DNA from 2 places in the Paenibacillus vandeheii genome. Region 1 is predicted to be linked to the other one. Evidence: predicted binding sites of a transcription regulator. Region 1 holds the regulator's gene; the other holds the start of a gene.
The links. Region 1 encodes Rex, which represses fermentation and respiration genes when NADH is low (regulators of the CRP and FNR family bind a similar motif). Its sites were predicted from a motif close to TTGTGAAATATTTCACAA; they were not measured.
Positions count from the first base shown of each region.

Region 2: the regulator Rex is predicted to act here: its motif matches at 2,817-2,834, upstream of P5G61_RS21350 (cytochrome ubiquinol oxidase subunit I).

Region 1 is NZ_JAROCD010000005.1:221,846-229,487, reverse strand. It holds gene P5G61_RS11485 (AAA family ATPase) at 1-1,326, opposite strand, end outside; gene P5G61_RS11480 (hypothetical protein) at 1,319-1,846, opposite strand; gene P5G61_RS11475 (cell wall elongation regulator TseB-like domain-containing protein) at 2,150-2,680, opposite strand; gene P5G61_RS11470 (amidohydrolase) at 2,722-4,026, opposite strand; gene P5G61_RS11465 (redox-sensing transcriptional repressor Rex) at 4,013-4,666, opposite strand; gene dinG (ATP-dependent DNA helicase DinG) at 4,904-7,642, opposite strand, start outside.
Region 2 is NZ_JAROCD010000011.1:7,551-15,192, forward strand. It holds gene P5G61_RS21335 (arsenic transporter) at 1-1,192, shown strand, start outside; gene arsC (arsenate reductase (thioredoxin)) at 1,195-1,620, shown strand; gene P5G61_RS21345 (protein-tyrosine phosphatase family protein) at 1,622-2,059, shown strand; gene P5G61_RS21350 (cytochrome ubiquinol oxidase subunit I) at 2,961-4,328, shown strand; gene P5G61_RS21355 (cytochrome d ubiquinol oxidase subunit II) at 4,325-5,341, shown strand; gene cydD (thiol reductant ABC exporter subunit CydD) at 5,447-7,228, shown strand; gene cydC (thiol reductant ABC exporter subunit CydC) at 7,225-7,642, shown strand, end outside.

The sequences.
Region 1 (7,642 bases):
TTCCGTCGTTACCATATCCATATTAACAATACCCAACGAAGTAAGTCCGGAAGCCATCATCGTCTGTACCACATTCGTTGCTTGTTCAAAGTCATTACGTGATCCTGTACTGCGTCCACCGTAATACATTTCCTCTGCTGCCGCACCACCGAGGGCAATCATGATCTGCTCTTCCAGGAAACGCTTTGTGTACAGAAATTGTTCTTGCTGCGGGTTATGACGTACATATCCCAGTGCCTGTCCACGCGGACTGAGTGCCACCTGACTCACACTGCCAGGACGAACCAGTTCAGCCATAATGGCATGTCCCAATTCATGAATAGCCACTCTTTTTTTCTCTTCCACGCTGGATTCGCGGTCCGTCTTCTCACCCATCATTACTTTATCAATTGCAAGGGACAGATGACGCTGTTCAATGTTGAGCAGCCCGTCTCTCATCGCATAAATTGCAGCTTCGTTCATCACACTTTCCAGCTGTGCTCCAGAGAAGCCATAGGATTCTTCGGCTGTCTTCTCAAGATTTACCCCTTCCAGAAGAGGCTTATTGACTGCATGCAGCTCCAATATGTGTTTTCTGCCTTTTTTATCCGGCAAGTCCACCTGAATATGACGGTCAAAACGTCCTGGACGCGTCAGCGCGCTATCCAGCATTTCTTTTCGGTTTGTAGCAGCGATCACGAGTATTCGCGGTGTTTCGGAAGAGTAGATGCCATCCATTTCCGTCAACAGCTGATTCAGCGTCTGATCATATTCACGCTGTTGTCCACCTTCCCGTTTTCCACCGATCACATCAATTTCATCGATAAATATAATAGCATTTTCTTTATTTTCTTTTGCAGCACGAGTTCTCGCATCCCGAAACAAATCCCGTATTCTGCCGGCACCCACACCGACATACATTTCAACAAACTCACTGCCTGAAGCAGCTACAAAAACAGAGTCGGTATAATGAGCAGCAGCTTTGGCCATCAAGGTTTTACCTGTTCCTGGAGGACCTGTGAGCAGGATCCCTTTCAAAGGACGAATACCAAACTTCTGAATTTCCTCATGTCGAATGAGAAAATCAAGCGCTTCCCGCAGCTCCTGCTTCGCACTTTCCTGACCGCCAATTTCTTCAAAAGTCAGCTTGGACGGTCCTTTTTTCTTGCGTTTGCGTTCCTGACCCGCACCCACCGTAATTCCACCACGCATTTGCATCATGAGCAGCAAAGCTCCCACAATCATTGCAGCGATCAGAATGGGAATCATGTTTACACCGATAAAAGCGAGAAAGATAATTAATACGGGTACAAATCCAATGGCAATTTCTTTCGTCCATTTAGGCATTTGGCCACACTCCTATCTGACCGGGCACACGCGGCAGAATAATAAACTTGCTGGCATCTCCATCTCTGAGGCTGACATATACATTATTGTCATCCATGGCTGTGTTTACCTTGATCCCATTCGTAGCCATTTTAGACAAGGTTGGTGTAATCTCGGTGTATTGTTTGCTCTCCATAGCCTGAGCTACGGTAAACATGGCGCTACCCCACCAGCTTTCCAGCGCTTCGTTGGAATGATCCACGACATCCAGCTTCAACGAACGAGTGCCAATCAGGGTTTGTCCTTCTTTGTGAATATATTGTACCAACCTGCCCAAATCAACATCCGGCTGCAGATCGAGTTTCAACTGTACATCATTGCGGTTAATAGTTAATTGTACATCATTGACTCCATCGTACTGGGTAACCATCTTTTCAATTGGGCTTTGCACAGCCACATGACGATACACAAACCAACCTCCAAACAACACAACGGCTGAAATGACGGCAGTCAGAGCAATAGGCAATACTTTTATCTTCAAGTGAGTTACCCCTCCTAAAATTTGGCCCATTCTATAGCATGTAGGCAAGAATATGAATATGTGTACGTAAAGTCCTGTGATGCGTTTAACAGGATTTATTTGTGTTTGATGTATCCTTGAATACATATTTGAGTATATCACATCGTATATACAATATCTAAGGCGAAAATATGAATAAATTATTAATTTTAACTATTCAAATCCAAAATGATCAAGAAAACACGTCAAAGAACCGGTCCAGTCGGGTTTCCGTCTGCCGGTTCTTTACTGTATTCTTTTTAGAAAATAGTACGTCTGCTGATTCTAGCTATTCGGAATCGTATAGACTAGGTCAACCTGTTCCCCGTTACTAAAGCGGTAAAAGCGATAATAATTGTGAGTAGCATCGTTATAATATACTTGCCATACATAGATTCCATTCACAACACCTGGCATGATTCGTTTGATCTCCCCGCCTGGAACTTCAGAGCTGAACCGATTTCGAATCTGTGCTTCAGACATGCCGTTCTTCAGCAGTTCACTGTGCACCGCATTGGTCCCTGTCACAGGCTTGTTATTTTCATCAAACTTGATCCACACCAATACATCCTGGTTATCCTTATTTTTACCGATCAGGGTCCAGTATATGTTGTCTCCGCCGTCTTTTTGCCCCCAGACATACTTACGCAGGTCTTCGTGTGACGTAATCCCGACCTGTTCCTGGGCCACCTGTATGGCCAACGCCTCTTCCTTGCGCTGATCCTGGGTAACATAGACATAATAACGCTGAAGTCCAAACAGAATCAGAACCAGGAGCAGCAGCGAAATCCATATCCACTTCTTTTTTTTCTTCAAAAGCCGAACTTCCTTTCCCTATGACGATGCTGTCCTTGGAATTAACGGGCAAGCAGACCGTCAAATGCCAGTTGAGACTCACGCAAAATACGCTCTTCATCCATCGTAAGACATTCGCCATGTTTAACCACTTGTTTACCATCCACCCACACATGCTCTACATCTTTGGCTGATGCAGAGTATATGGTATGGGAAATCAGATCCGTATGCGGATAGAAATGGGCTTGTTCAATATTCAAGGCGATGAAGTCAGCCTTCATGCCTGTTTGCAGTGCTCCTGTATTGTTCAGGAATATGGATTTGGCACCATACGAAGTTCCAAGCAGAAGTGCTTCCCCTGCTGGCACTGCGGTAGGGTCACCGGACACACCTTTGTGAATCAAAGCAGCAAGTCTCATCTCTTCAAACATATCGAGGTTATTGTTACTTGCTGGTCCATCTGTTCCGAGGGACACGGTCACCCCTGCTTTCAGCAGATCAGGTACTCGTGCAACACCCGAAGCCAATTTCAGGTTACTGCCTGGATTGTGGGAAACTGCTACATCATGTCGTGCAAGAATTTCGATCTCCTCATCATTCAGATGTACCGCATGTGCAACCAGAGATGGACGGGAGAAAAATCCTAGCTTCTCCAGATGTGCAACCGGACGCAGACCGTAGTCAGCCACGTTCTGTTCCACTTCACGAAGCGTTTCAGACATATGCGTATGCAAAGGCAGATTCAGGTCATGAGCAACCTGTACCAGCTTCTCTATGTAATCCGGAGGGCAAGTGTAGGGAGCATGTGGAGAAATTACGGTTGTAATTCTTCCGTCTGCTTGTCCATTCCATTGACGGGCAAATGCTGCGGATTCTTCCAGCTTGCGCTGTTGTTCTTCCGCTGAGCAAAGTCCGATTACCCCACGTGCCAGAGCAGCACGAACGCCGGATTGTTCCACCACTTTTGCAACCTGATCCATATGATCATACATATCCAGGAATGCTGTTGTTCCACCTTTCAACATTTCAAGTACGGAAAGTGATGTGCCCCAATATACGTCTTCAGACGTCATTTTGGCTTCCATTGGCCACATTTTCTCCTGCAACCATACTTGTAATGCCAAATCATCTCCATGACCTCTCAGAAGCGACATGGCTGCGTGACCATGCGTATTGATCAGACCCGGCAAGAAGAGCAGTCCTTTTCCGTCCACCTTTGTCAGACTTTCGTCTCCTTCCGGCAAAGTCTCACCAATATGCACAATCTTGTCATTCTCGACAACCATATAACCTTGAACCACTTTCCAATTCGTGCCCTCACTGACGGCAAATTTGCCGTTGTGAATTACCCATCTATTTGTCGTCATCTTCCTCGTCGTCCTTTCCGTTCTCCAAATAATAAGCAAGGCTAAGCAGATCCGTCGTAAAATCGGCATGATGAATGCGAATATGCGGCGGGGTCTTCAGGATCGTTGGCGCAAAATTCAGAATCGCTTCAATTCCTGACTCAATCAACTGATCGGCAACATTTTGGGCTTCCGTATCCGGAACCGTGATAATCCCTATACGAATGTTATCTTTTTTGACCGAATCCGTTAATTCATTCATCGGTTGCACCGTCAGACTGTTGATTTGACTTCCAATCTTCGGACCGTAGGCATCAAATACAGCGACAATTTTCATGTTGTCTTTGAGGTAGGCATTGTAATTGGATAAGGCGTGTCCTAAATTACCTGCTCCGACAAGAGCTACATTGATCTGCTGGTCTATTTTCAGAATATGGCGGATCTTCTCGATGAGATATGAAACGTCATATCCGATCCCTTTACGACCAAAGTCACCGAAGTAAGCCAGGTCTTTACGAATCTGAGCCGGATTCAAATCCAGTCTCAATCCAAGTTCTTGTGAAGAAACCGTATTGACTTCGCGCTGATGCAGTTCATTCAAATAACGCAAGTAAACAGGCAATCTTCGCACCACGGCTTCCGAAATTTTATCTGATTTCATTCATTGCTCCCCCTTACCAAGGCCACGATAGATAGATGAAAAGATGAGCACCCTGTCTAAAACGATGCAAAAAGATGACTGAATTAAACAGGATGCTCTTTGTTATATAATGGATAATTGCTTAAATTACTTCTTTAATCGCTTTACTCACTATTCATGAAACGAATGAATGATATTGCTCAATTTTACCGCCAATTAGTGGCTTCATGCAATCATATAAGCTACAGAGCATAGCTGTTATTGCTGTTCATCGGTTGGTCTCTCAAGCCATTCCGAAATGCGAGGAACCATCTGCTCTGTGAGCATGTGTTCCATTTTGGGACCTGGTAATGAATATAAAAAGTACTTGCCATAATATGCTTCAATGACACGTGTATCGTATACAATCACAATACCTCTGTCTTTGCCCGTACGAACCAGTCTGCCGAATCCCTGTTTGAAGCGGATAACGGCTTGCGGCACGGACAGCTTCATAAACGGATTTTTCTTCTGTTGCTGCAAAAGCTCACTCTTCGCTTCAACTAATGGGTGATTTGGTGGCTGGAACGGCAGTCTGACAATCGCAAGACAGGTCAGAGCCTCTCCAGGAATGTCCACTCCTTCCCAGAAGCTGCTTGTGCCAAGAAGTACAGTTGCTTTCGCATCTTGGAAGCGGCGTGTAAGCTTGGAACGGCTGCCGCTGTCCACCCCTTGCCCGAGCAAAGAGATATCATTACCTGACAAGGCCTCCTTAAGCGGGTCATAGACCTGGCGCAGCATGCGGTAGGAGGTGAACAACACCATCATGCGTCCACGAGTCGCGATAGCCGTTTCCGCGAGCGAATGCACGAGCATATCCACAAAGTGGGCATCACCTACACTGCCCTTCACACTTGGGAAATCACGCGGAATGACGAGCAGGGCCTGTTCGCGATAGTTGAATGGTGACGGCAGCATGGATGTCAACAAGCGGTTATTCTCGGCAGCTTCCTGCAAGCCAAGCTGTTCGATCATGAATTGAAATGACTTGTCAACGGAGAGCGTAGCCGATGTAAGCACAACGCTTTTCTTTTTATCAAAGAACATATCCTTCAATTGCGCACTGACATCGACAGGAACGGCATAGAGCTGCAGTGATTTACTGCGGAACTGGCCGCTAGCCTCCATCCAGTACACGGTATTGGCATCATCCATTCGCATGAAGAAACGCAGATTATCCTTGATCGTTGCCAAGTCCTTGAGCAGTCCTGAGATATCCGTAATCAGACTATCGGACTGATAATCATCCTGATCTTCTTTCACTTCAAGCAGCAGCTTGTCGCCTTTACGAATCAAATCACCTAGGGTTACATAGATTTGGTTTTCTACGTCCTGCAATTCCTGCCATTTGGCCGGTTTTTGCGAAGGCTTCAGTCTAAGTGAAAATTGTCCAGTCTCGCCTGGAGAAGCATCGCTACGTTCAGGCAGCAGGCCAAACAGTGTATCGCTTAGTCGATCCCATATCTCCTTAACTTCAACGGCAAGCGGGAACATCTGATCAATCATGGAGCCCCACTGTACCGAATTTTCATGACCCGACAGTTGAGAACGAAGCATCGGAAGTTGGCCATTACGGCTATCTTTAAACAGTCGGGTCAATGTATGAACCAACGTAAAATATTTCATGTGAAGACCAAGATGCTTACCTGCTACATCCTCCAGATGATGTGCCTCATCAATGACAAGACTTTCGTAGGCTGGCAGCAGCTGATGTGCTGCTTTGACATCCGTAAACAATTTCGAATGATTCGTTATGACGATATCGGACAGCCCGGCTTCATGTTTGGCCCGATGATAGAAACATTTACGGAACCAAGGACAGGAGCGTCCAAGACAGGATTCAGACTCACTCTGTACCGTCTCCCAGAAGTCTCCACCGCGCCCGCTTAGATTAAGCTCCTCGTCGTCTCCAGTCTCCGTCTGGGTAAGCCAGACAATCATCTGAGCTGCTGTAAAATAATCCTCTTTCGGTGTAGCGAATTCACGTTTATTGATTTTATGCTCAAACTTACGCAGACACAGATAGTGCCCACGTCCTTTGAACACCGCTGCCTTGAACGGGAACGGAACCACTTGGGTCAGCATAGGAATATCCCGCTCTCTCAATTGCTCCTGCAGGTTGATGGTATGTGTGCTGACCATGACTTTCTGTTCCTGTTTCACACTTTCATAGATAGCAGGCAACAAATAACCAAGCGATTTGCCTGTACCCGTTCCAGCTTCAATCAATAGATGCTTCTCTTCATCCAACGCTTGTCGTACACTGCTGAACATCTGAGTCTGCGCCTCGCGCTCCTCATAATGGTCCAGCGTCTCCTTCAGGTTATCTCTAACCTGATCCATAAACTGCTCAAAACTTACGTTTTCCAGCGGGTTACCCTCCCGCTCATCACGTGGTGAACCTATATCAGTCCAGTCACTCACGTTCAGGGCGAGCTGGCGATAATACGTATGACCATCCAGGTCCTGAATCGGCTCTGATTCCTTCTCAGTACGCATTCCGTCGAAGAACCAACCCAAGTCGCTATCTTCTGGCGCAAACAGATCACTGAGGCGCTGAATCGTGATCAGAGGCAATGCACGCAGCTCATCGAGACACTTCAGTAATACAAAAGCTGTCGCAAGAGCATCACTGTCTGCCTGATGAGGGCGGTCATGCTGAAATCCGAATTCTGAAGACACATATCCGAGTTGATAAGAGCCCAGTGATGGGAACGTGATCTTCAGGAAATCAATCGTATCCAGAATACGTCCGGTGAACGGCAGGTAACCGCAGCGATCGAGTGCATTTTGAAGAAAGTGAAAATCAAAAGCAACGTTGTGCCCAACAAGAACCACATCGTCGAGCAGCGGAACCATCTCCATCATCATCTCTTCCAATGATGGAGCATCCGCTACATCTTCATCAGTAATACCGGTTAACCCCGTAATAAACGGAGGAATCGGTACACCTGGGTT
Region 2 (7,642 bases), on a different contig from region 1:
ACACATGGCAAGGCTCGCAAGAGGTAATGGCAAGCTGATGTTCGTTTATGTTGTGCTGCTTGGGGCAGGGGTGGCAGCGTTCTTTGCAAATGACGGAGCCGCACTGATCTTAACGCCCATTGTGCTTGCTATGGTCCGAGCGCTCAAATTTGATCAAAAGATGATTTTACCTTTTATTATCGCTAGTGGTTTCATTGCAGATACAACTTCACTTCCGCTCGTCGTGAGCAACCTCGTCAATATCGTTTCTGCCGATTACTTTGGTATTGGCTTTGTGGAGTATGCAAGTCGTATGATTGTTCCGAATTTCTTTTCAATATTTGCAAGTCTTCTGGTCCTGTTCTTGTTCTTTAGAAAGAATATTCCAGGGAACTACGAAGTCAGTCAGCTCAAAAAGCCAGCCGAAGCGATCAAGGATAAGAAACTGTTCAACATATCTTGGGTGATCTTAGTCGTACTACTGATTGCTTACTTGATGAGCGAGTTCATTCAAGTTCCGGTGTCTGTTATCGCTGGGGTTATAGCCATCTTGTTTATATTAGCTGCAAGGCGGAGTCACGCTATTCAAACATGGAAGCTCATTAAAGGAGCTCCATGGGCAGTCGTGATTTTCTCCATTGGTATGTACGTGGTCGTTTATGGACTGCGAAATGTGGGATTGACAGATGAACTGGGGAAGGTCATTCAAGCTATTGCCGACCAAGGGCTCTACATCTCCACACTGGGTATGGGCTTTCTAGCTGCAGTATTGTCTTCGGTTATGAACAATATGCCGACGGTGATGATTGATGCGCTTGCTATTGATGGAACCAGCACGCAAGGTGTCATCCGGGAATCGCTGATTTATGCCAATATTATTGGCAGTGACTTGGGTCCCAAAATCACACCGATTGGATCGCTCGCCACACTTTTGTGGCTACATGTACTGTCCCGCAAAGATGTAAAAATCACGTGGGGAAGTTATTTCAAAATCGGAATTGTGCTCACCATTCCAACGCTCTTTATCACGTTAACAGGACTGTATTTGTGGTTACACTTGATTCATTCAACAAACATAAACGTTTGGTTAATGATTGCCGTAATCACAGTAGCATTGGTTGTTGTTGCTGTGATCATAAAAACGTTGATTAACTCAAAAATGAGCGAAGCGAAAATACAAGTAAGCCAAACCAAAGACAAAGGAGATCAATAATCATGAACAACAAACCACTTGTTTACTTTTTGTGTACAGGAAACTCTTGCAGAAGCCAAATCGCCGATGGATTTTTAAAGGCACTTGGTAGTGACAAATATGAGGTGAGAAGTGCTGGGTTAGATCCACATGGCTTAAATCCTCGTGCTGTTCAAACGATGAAAGAAGCTGGAATCGATATTTCGAGTCATACATCCGATGTGATTGATCCTGAGATTTTAAAACAAGCAGACTACATCATCACGCTTTGTGGTCATGCTAACGATAATTGTCCAGTTGTACGTAATGATAAAGCTGAAAGATGGCACTGGGGCTTCGAGGATCCAGCCAAGGCGACAGGTACAGAGGAAGAAATCACAGCTACATTTGCTGAGGTTCGTGATTCAATTAAAGCTCGCATTGAGCAATTCTTGAAAGAAGGTAAGTAAAATGGATCATGCCGAAAAGAAATACCATGCCCTTATTGCTGAACAAGTATTTATGGGCGGAGCTGCCGACGTAGAGGCAATGGTTCTGAACGAAGGCATTGAGGTCGTGGTGGATCTTCGGGAGGAAGCAACAGAGGGCGCGTATCCAGCAGATCATGTGAAGTGGGTAAAAGTTCCGCTTGATGACAACACGAAAGAAAACGAAGCCGAACTTTTTAAACAAGCGATTGATGAGGTTGTTGGAGCGTATAACGCCGGTAAGAAAGTTGCTTTTCACTGTGGGGGAGGCAAGGGTAGAACGGGGACCGTCGCAGCTGGAACACTGTTAGAACTAGGATTAGCCAGTACAATTGAGGATGCTGAGTTAAAGGCAAAACACATCAGAAGTATCATTAATATTAAACCAATTCAAAAGGAATTATTAAATAAAATATTCTGAAACAAGGATTTTAATCATTACGCTAACGGGAAGCGATGGCCTAATAAAACTAAGAAAGCAGCTGATCAATATGATCGGCTGTTTTTGTTCATCTAACGGACATTTTAACAGAACAACTCCTTTATACATAAAACTCACCCATATGAGGAAAAATAAAAAATTCCAACTATGAGGTGATTGCATTTGATAAAGCTAATTTTTTGACAATCGTTTTAGCGCTCGGGTTATCTTCGCTAATCAAAACTCCAGCTAAACGAGAAGAAACTCTGTCTGTATAACACACAACGCAATGCTCGTTAATCCAGAACACTCTTCGTCAAAATATCGCGACAACCTTTTGTACGCGAACCTCCACGTGTTACCGATCCAAGGTTCGGATAATCTTAAGGCTGAATTTATTTTAGAAATGACAATGATGAAAAGAGAGTGGCCAGAAACAGTTGGAATGACGTTTCAACGAAGTCTTAATGGATATAAGGTAGATGATATTGATGTGATTACTACTTAGTGGAGTGGATCATCACGTATAATAAGTTCAATCAATAGCTCTATCGGGTGGTTATTAAGATATTCACTGATATGTCAGGAAGAATTGATCCTTTCTTGAACGTTTAGGGGCGAATACGTGACCGTCATTGAATTGTTTAAAGTCAAAGATATAATAATTTTAAATATTAGATTTTGCAGTTACTTGGAGCGCACATCGAACCGACCAATCGGGAAGTTTACTGAGCAGTGGTCACTTTTGCGAATTACTTTGTGAAATATTTCTCTTTTGTGGGTGTTGAGCTCATTGACTGGCCAAACCTGATATCGAATGTAATGTAGGGCAAGTGTTTCAGAAATCTAGCAACATCTTAGTACAATAATTAAACGGATTTTGAAGGGAGGCAGGGAAGAGATGAGCATTGACACGGTACTGTGGAGCAGGCTTGTGACAGGGATGACCCTGGGGTTCCACGTCATATTCGCGACGATTGGCGTCGGTGTGCCCCTTATGATCGCTATTGCGGAGTTTGTAGGTATTCGCAAAAAAGATAACCACTACATCTTGATGGCAAAGAGGTGGTCGAGAGGTTTTGTTATTTCTGTGGCAGTTGGTGTGGTGACAGGTACGGCGATTTCGCTGCAACTAGCCTTGGTATGGCCTAATTTTATGAAGCTGGCAGGGAACGTGATTGCACTGCCATTATTTATGGAAGTGTTCGCTTTCTTTTTTGAAGCGATTTTCCTAGGCATTTATTTGTATACGTGGGATCGCTTCAAAAATCCATACATACATTGGCTGCTCACGATTCCGATTGTCGCGGGAGCAGGAATGTCCGCGGTCTTTATCACAACGGTGAATGGATTCATGAACCAACCTGGTGGATTTACGATGGAAGGAGGACTCTTCACAGCTGTTGACCCAATTCAAGCAATGCTGAATACAGCCACGTTCTCCAAGGTGTTCCATGTTTTAAGTTCCGCCTACTTAACTGGTGCTGCGCTGTTAGCAGGAATTGCGGCTTTTACGATGCTGAGAAAGGGCGTATCTGGATACCACAAAAAAGCTCTGAAGCTAATGATGGCTGTTGTGATGTTGTTTGGGTTACTCAACACATTAGCCGGAGATGTCTCCGCTAAATTTCTAGCCGAACATCAGCCGGAGAAGCTGGCTGCTGCAGAATGGCATTTCGAGACCGAAAGTGGTGCGGATCTGATTCTGCTAGGCTGGCTTAATGCAGAGCATGAAATTATAGGGGCGCTTCACTTGCCGAAACTTCTCAGCTTTCTGGCTTTTGGAGATTTCAACTCAGAAGTGACGGGGCTAAATGAATTTCCCCTGGATGAGCAGCCGCCGCTACTTGTGCATTATTTGTTTGACATGATGGCTGGAATCGGATTTGCGTTGCTTTGCATCTCCATGTTGTATTTTCTGTTTGTATTCTGGAAAAAACGTAATGAAGTTAACAAGTGGCTACTGCGGATTATTGCTTTGGGCGCGCCACTCGCATTTTTAGGGGTTGAGCTAGGATGGTTTTACGCGGAAATCGGAAGGCAGCCATGGATTATCCGAGGATATATGCGCGTAGAAGAGGCGGCTACGACATCACCAAGTGTAAGAATTCTTTTCTTCCTCTTCTCGTTGTTGTATATCGTATTGGGTACCGTGTGTGTTCTCGTACTTCGACGCCTATTCAAAAATAATCCAGCTGAAACTGAGATGGAGAAGTGGATGCAGCATGTAGGCGACAAAACAACGGTAAAGGGTGAGCACACACAATGAGTTACGAGTTGATTGGAATTTCGGTGCTCTGGTTGTTCTTGTATGGATACTTAATTATAGCTTCGATTGATTTTGGAGCAGGGTTCTTTGCCTTTTATGCACGATTGACGAAACAGGACCATTTGATCAATCGCCTGATTTCCCGTTATTTATCACCCGTATGGGAGATCACCAACGTGTTCTTTGTTTTCTTTTACATCGGCATTATCGGTTTCTTTCCAGATACGGCCTATTATTACGGCTCAGCTCTAATCGTTCCTGGCAGCATTGCCGTTGTTTTGCTCGCCATTCGGGGTTCGTTTTATGCTTTTGAAAATTATGGATCGAAAAACAACATCGTATATCTGTTTTTATATGGCGCTACGGGTTTGCTGATTCCTGCATCGTTGTCAGTGGCACTGACACTGTCTGAAGGCGGTTTTATTTTGCAGCAAGGTGAGACGGTTTCCCTGAATTATTGGGCCCTGTTTACCAATCCGTTATCTTGGAGCATCGTAGGGCTGGCCATCGTATCCGTTTTGTTCATTAGCGGCTCATTTCTAGCCTTCTATGCCTCTAGGGCAGAGGATCACGCTGCGTTAAAGCTGATGCGCACTTATGCACTGTTCTGGAGTACGCCGACGATTATCATCGCGCTCACTGCATTCATCTATTTAGGTCAACACAATGAACGCCATTTTCAAAATATGATGGATTTATGGTGGCTGCTCGCGCTTTCGGTTGCATTCTTCATGGTCGCCATGTGGCTGTTATATAACGGACGCCGTTACGGACTAGCATTCATATGTGTAATGCTGCAATTTTTCTGTGCCTTCTTCGCTTATGGCATTGGTCAGTATCCGTACATTCTTGACCCATATATTACGATTCAGAACAGCGTCACTTCACCATCGATGGGCTTCGCACTCGTTGTTGTGTTTATCGGCGGGATGTGTCTGTTGATACCGTCTCTGATTCTGGTCTTCAAACTTTTCCTGTTTGACGCGGATTATGTGAAGGGCAAACGAAAGTAGTTTCTTCAAGAGTGCATGTGTGGGTGTACCCTCGCATGCCATAAACACCAAGGAGGGGAAGAGTTGAAGAAGAAGAGAAAGAACAAAGGCATCATTTCTCAACAAATGTCTTTACAGCGAAATCGTCTTGTTCTCCTTGCGGTCATGTCGACCGCACTTGGCGTTGCTATCGTGAGTCAGGCTGCACTTCTGGCCGAAGTGGTACAGCGGATTTTCGTGGAGAAGTCGTCTTTTACTTCTGTTGCCATGTTGCTCGGCATATTGTTGTCCGTCATGGCTCTACGCACGGCGTTGTCGTATGCAAACGGAAAAGTTGGCTTGCAGATGGCGGCGACTGCCAAGACGAATATGCGAGCAGCCGTACTGCAGAACTTGATCCATGCTTCAATGTCGTCAACTCTTCACGGGCAAACGGGTGGAAAGGTGAGTGTCGCTTTGGATGCAGTAGATGAGGCTGACAGTTATTTCAGTCAGTACATGCCACGTATGCTGGAAGCCGCAATCATTCCGATTTTAATTCTAATCATTACATTCATCGAGCACCCCAATTCGGGATGGATTATGTTATTTACCGCTCCGTTTATCCCGCTGTTCATGATTCTTGTGGGACTACGAACAAAAAACAAATCAGAAGAAAAATATGAGCAATTGGCTGAGTTTTCCGGTACTTTTCTGGATTCGCTTCAAGGGCTGGTTAGCTTGAAAATATTTGGACGGGCCCATCATCAGAAGCGGGTCATCGAACGCAGCAGCCTAGGTTACCGTGATGCTACGATGGATATTTTAAAAATCGCTTTTACGAATACGTTCATGCTGGAATCGATTGTCATGCTAAGCATCGGCGTTATCGCTCTCGAACTGGCCATTCAGCTGCTCGTCTTCAAATCCATGTCGTTTCACACCGCCTTTCTGGTATTGTTGCTAGTTCCAGAGTTCTATACCTTACTGAAGAATACCGGAACGGCTTTTCATAGCGGGAGAACGAGTATGGGGGCGATTCGCAGAGTTGAAAAGTTGCTGGTTGAAACGGACGACGATCGAAATACACAAACTGAGGGGGAACTGGGGGCACATCCAAGCAGTAACCAGGCCCTAAAAGAACTGTCGCAAGAGTACGAGACATCTCATGAAAATCTATTACCCCTGCCACCAACCATCGAACTGGATCATGTCCGTTTTCAGTATAGGAGCGATTCATTTGAGCTTCAAACGAAGAAGATCTCGATTACTCCGGGAGAACATATCGCCATTGTTGGACAAAGTGGTTCAGGCAAAACAACCTTGTTACATCTCATTGCTGGTTTACTGAAACCAGCGTCAGGCAAGGTCCTTATCAACGGAAATTCAGTCACGACACATGATGAGTCTGCATGGTTCGAGTACGTTAGTTATATTACGCAACACCCGTATATTTTCGCAGGTACGTTCGCTGATAATATTGCCATCGGTACCCGCCGAGACGTGTCTCGAGAGGAAATCGAGCAAGCAGCGGTGGACGCAGGGCTTGCTGCGGTTGTTGCTCAATTCGAACAGGGGTTTGATACCTTTGTGGGCGAAGGCGGCAGGGGGCTCTCTGGCGGGGAGAAGCAAAGGCTTGCTCTGGCAAGGGCTTTTCTGAAGCGATCTGCCATTATATTGTTTGACGAACCTACAGTTGGACTTGATTTACAAACCGAGCGTGTGTTGCAACGCTCCATCGCTACTTTGGCAAAAACAGCGACGATGATTACGGTGGCTCACCGATTATATACGATTCAACAAGCTGACAACATTTTATTTATGCAGCAAGGAGTGTTGGTCGATTCCGGATCACACGCTGAACTGCTGGAACGCTTGCCGCAGTATGCCGAAATGGTCGATCTTCAACGAAAAGGGGGATTCGCGTGAGCGAACTGACTATTTTATCAAAAGCGATGCTTGGGGAGCGAAAAGACATTCTTCTTTCCATATTGGGAGGATTAATTGCCGGCATCGCTGGTGTGGCTCTTTTTTCCGCAAGTGGATACATGATTTCACAAACCGTTTTTGCGCCGCCGCTTTATACATTAATTGTGCTTACTTCGTTGGTCAAACTCCTTGGTTTCCTTCGAGCGGCGAGTCGTTACGCAGAACGCTTATATTCCCATCGTGCGACGTTCTCCATGCTCAGCCGTTTGCGTACATCCTTTTTTGCCAAATTGATCCCACTAGCACCTGGTGTGCTGAATAAAAAGCGAAGCGGGGATCTGCTAGCTCGAATCGTCGGCGATGTTGAAAGTTTGCAAAATTACTTTTTGCGGGTAGCTTATCCGCCAGTGATTG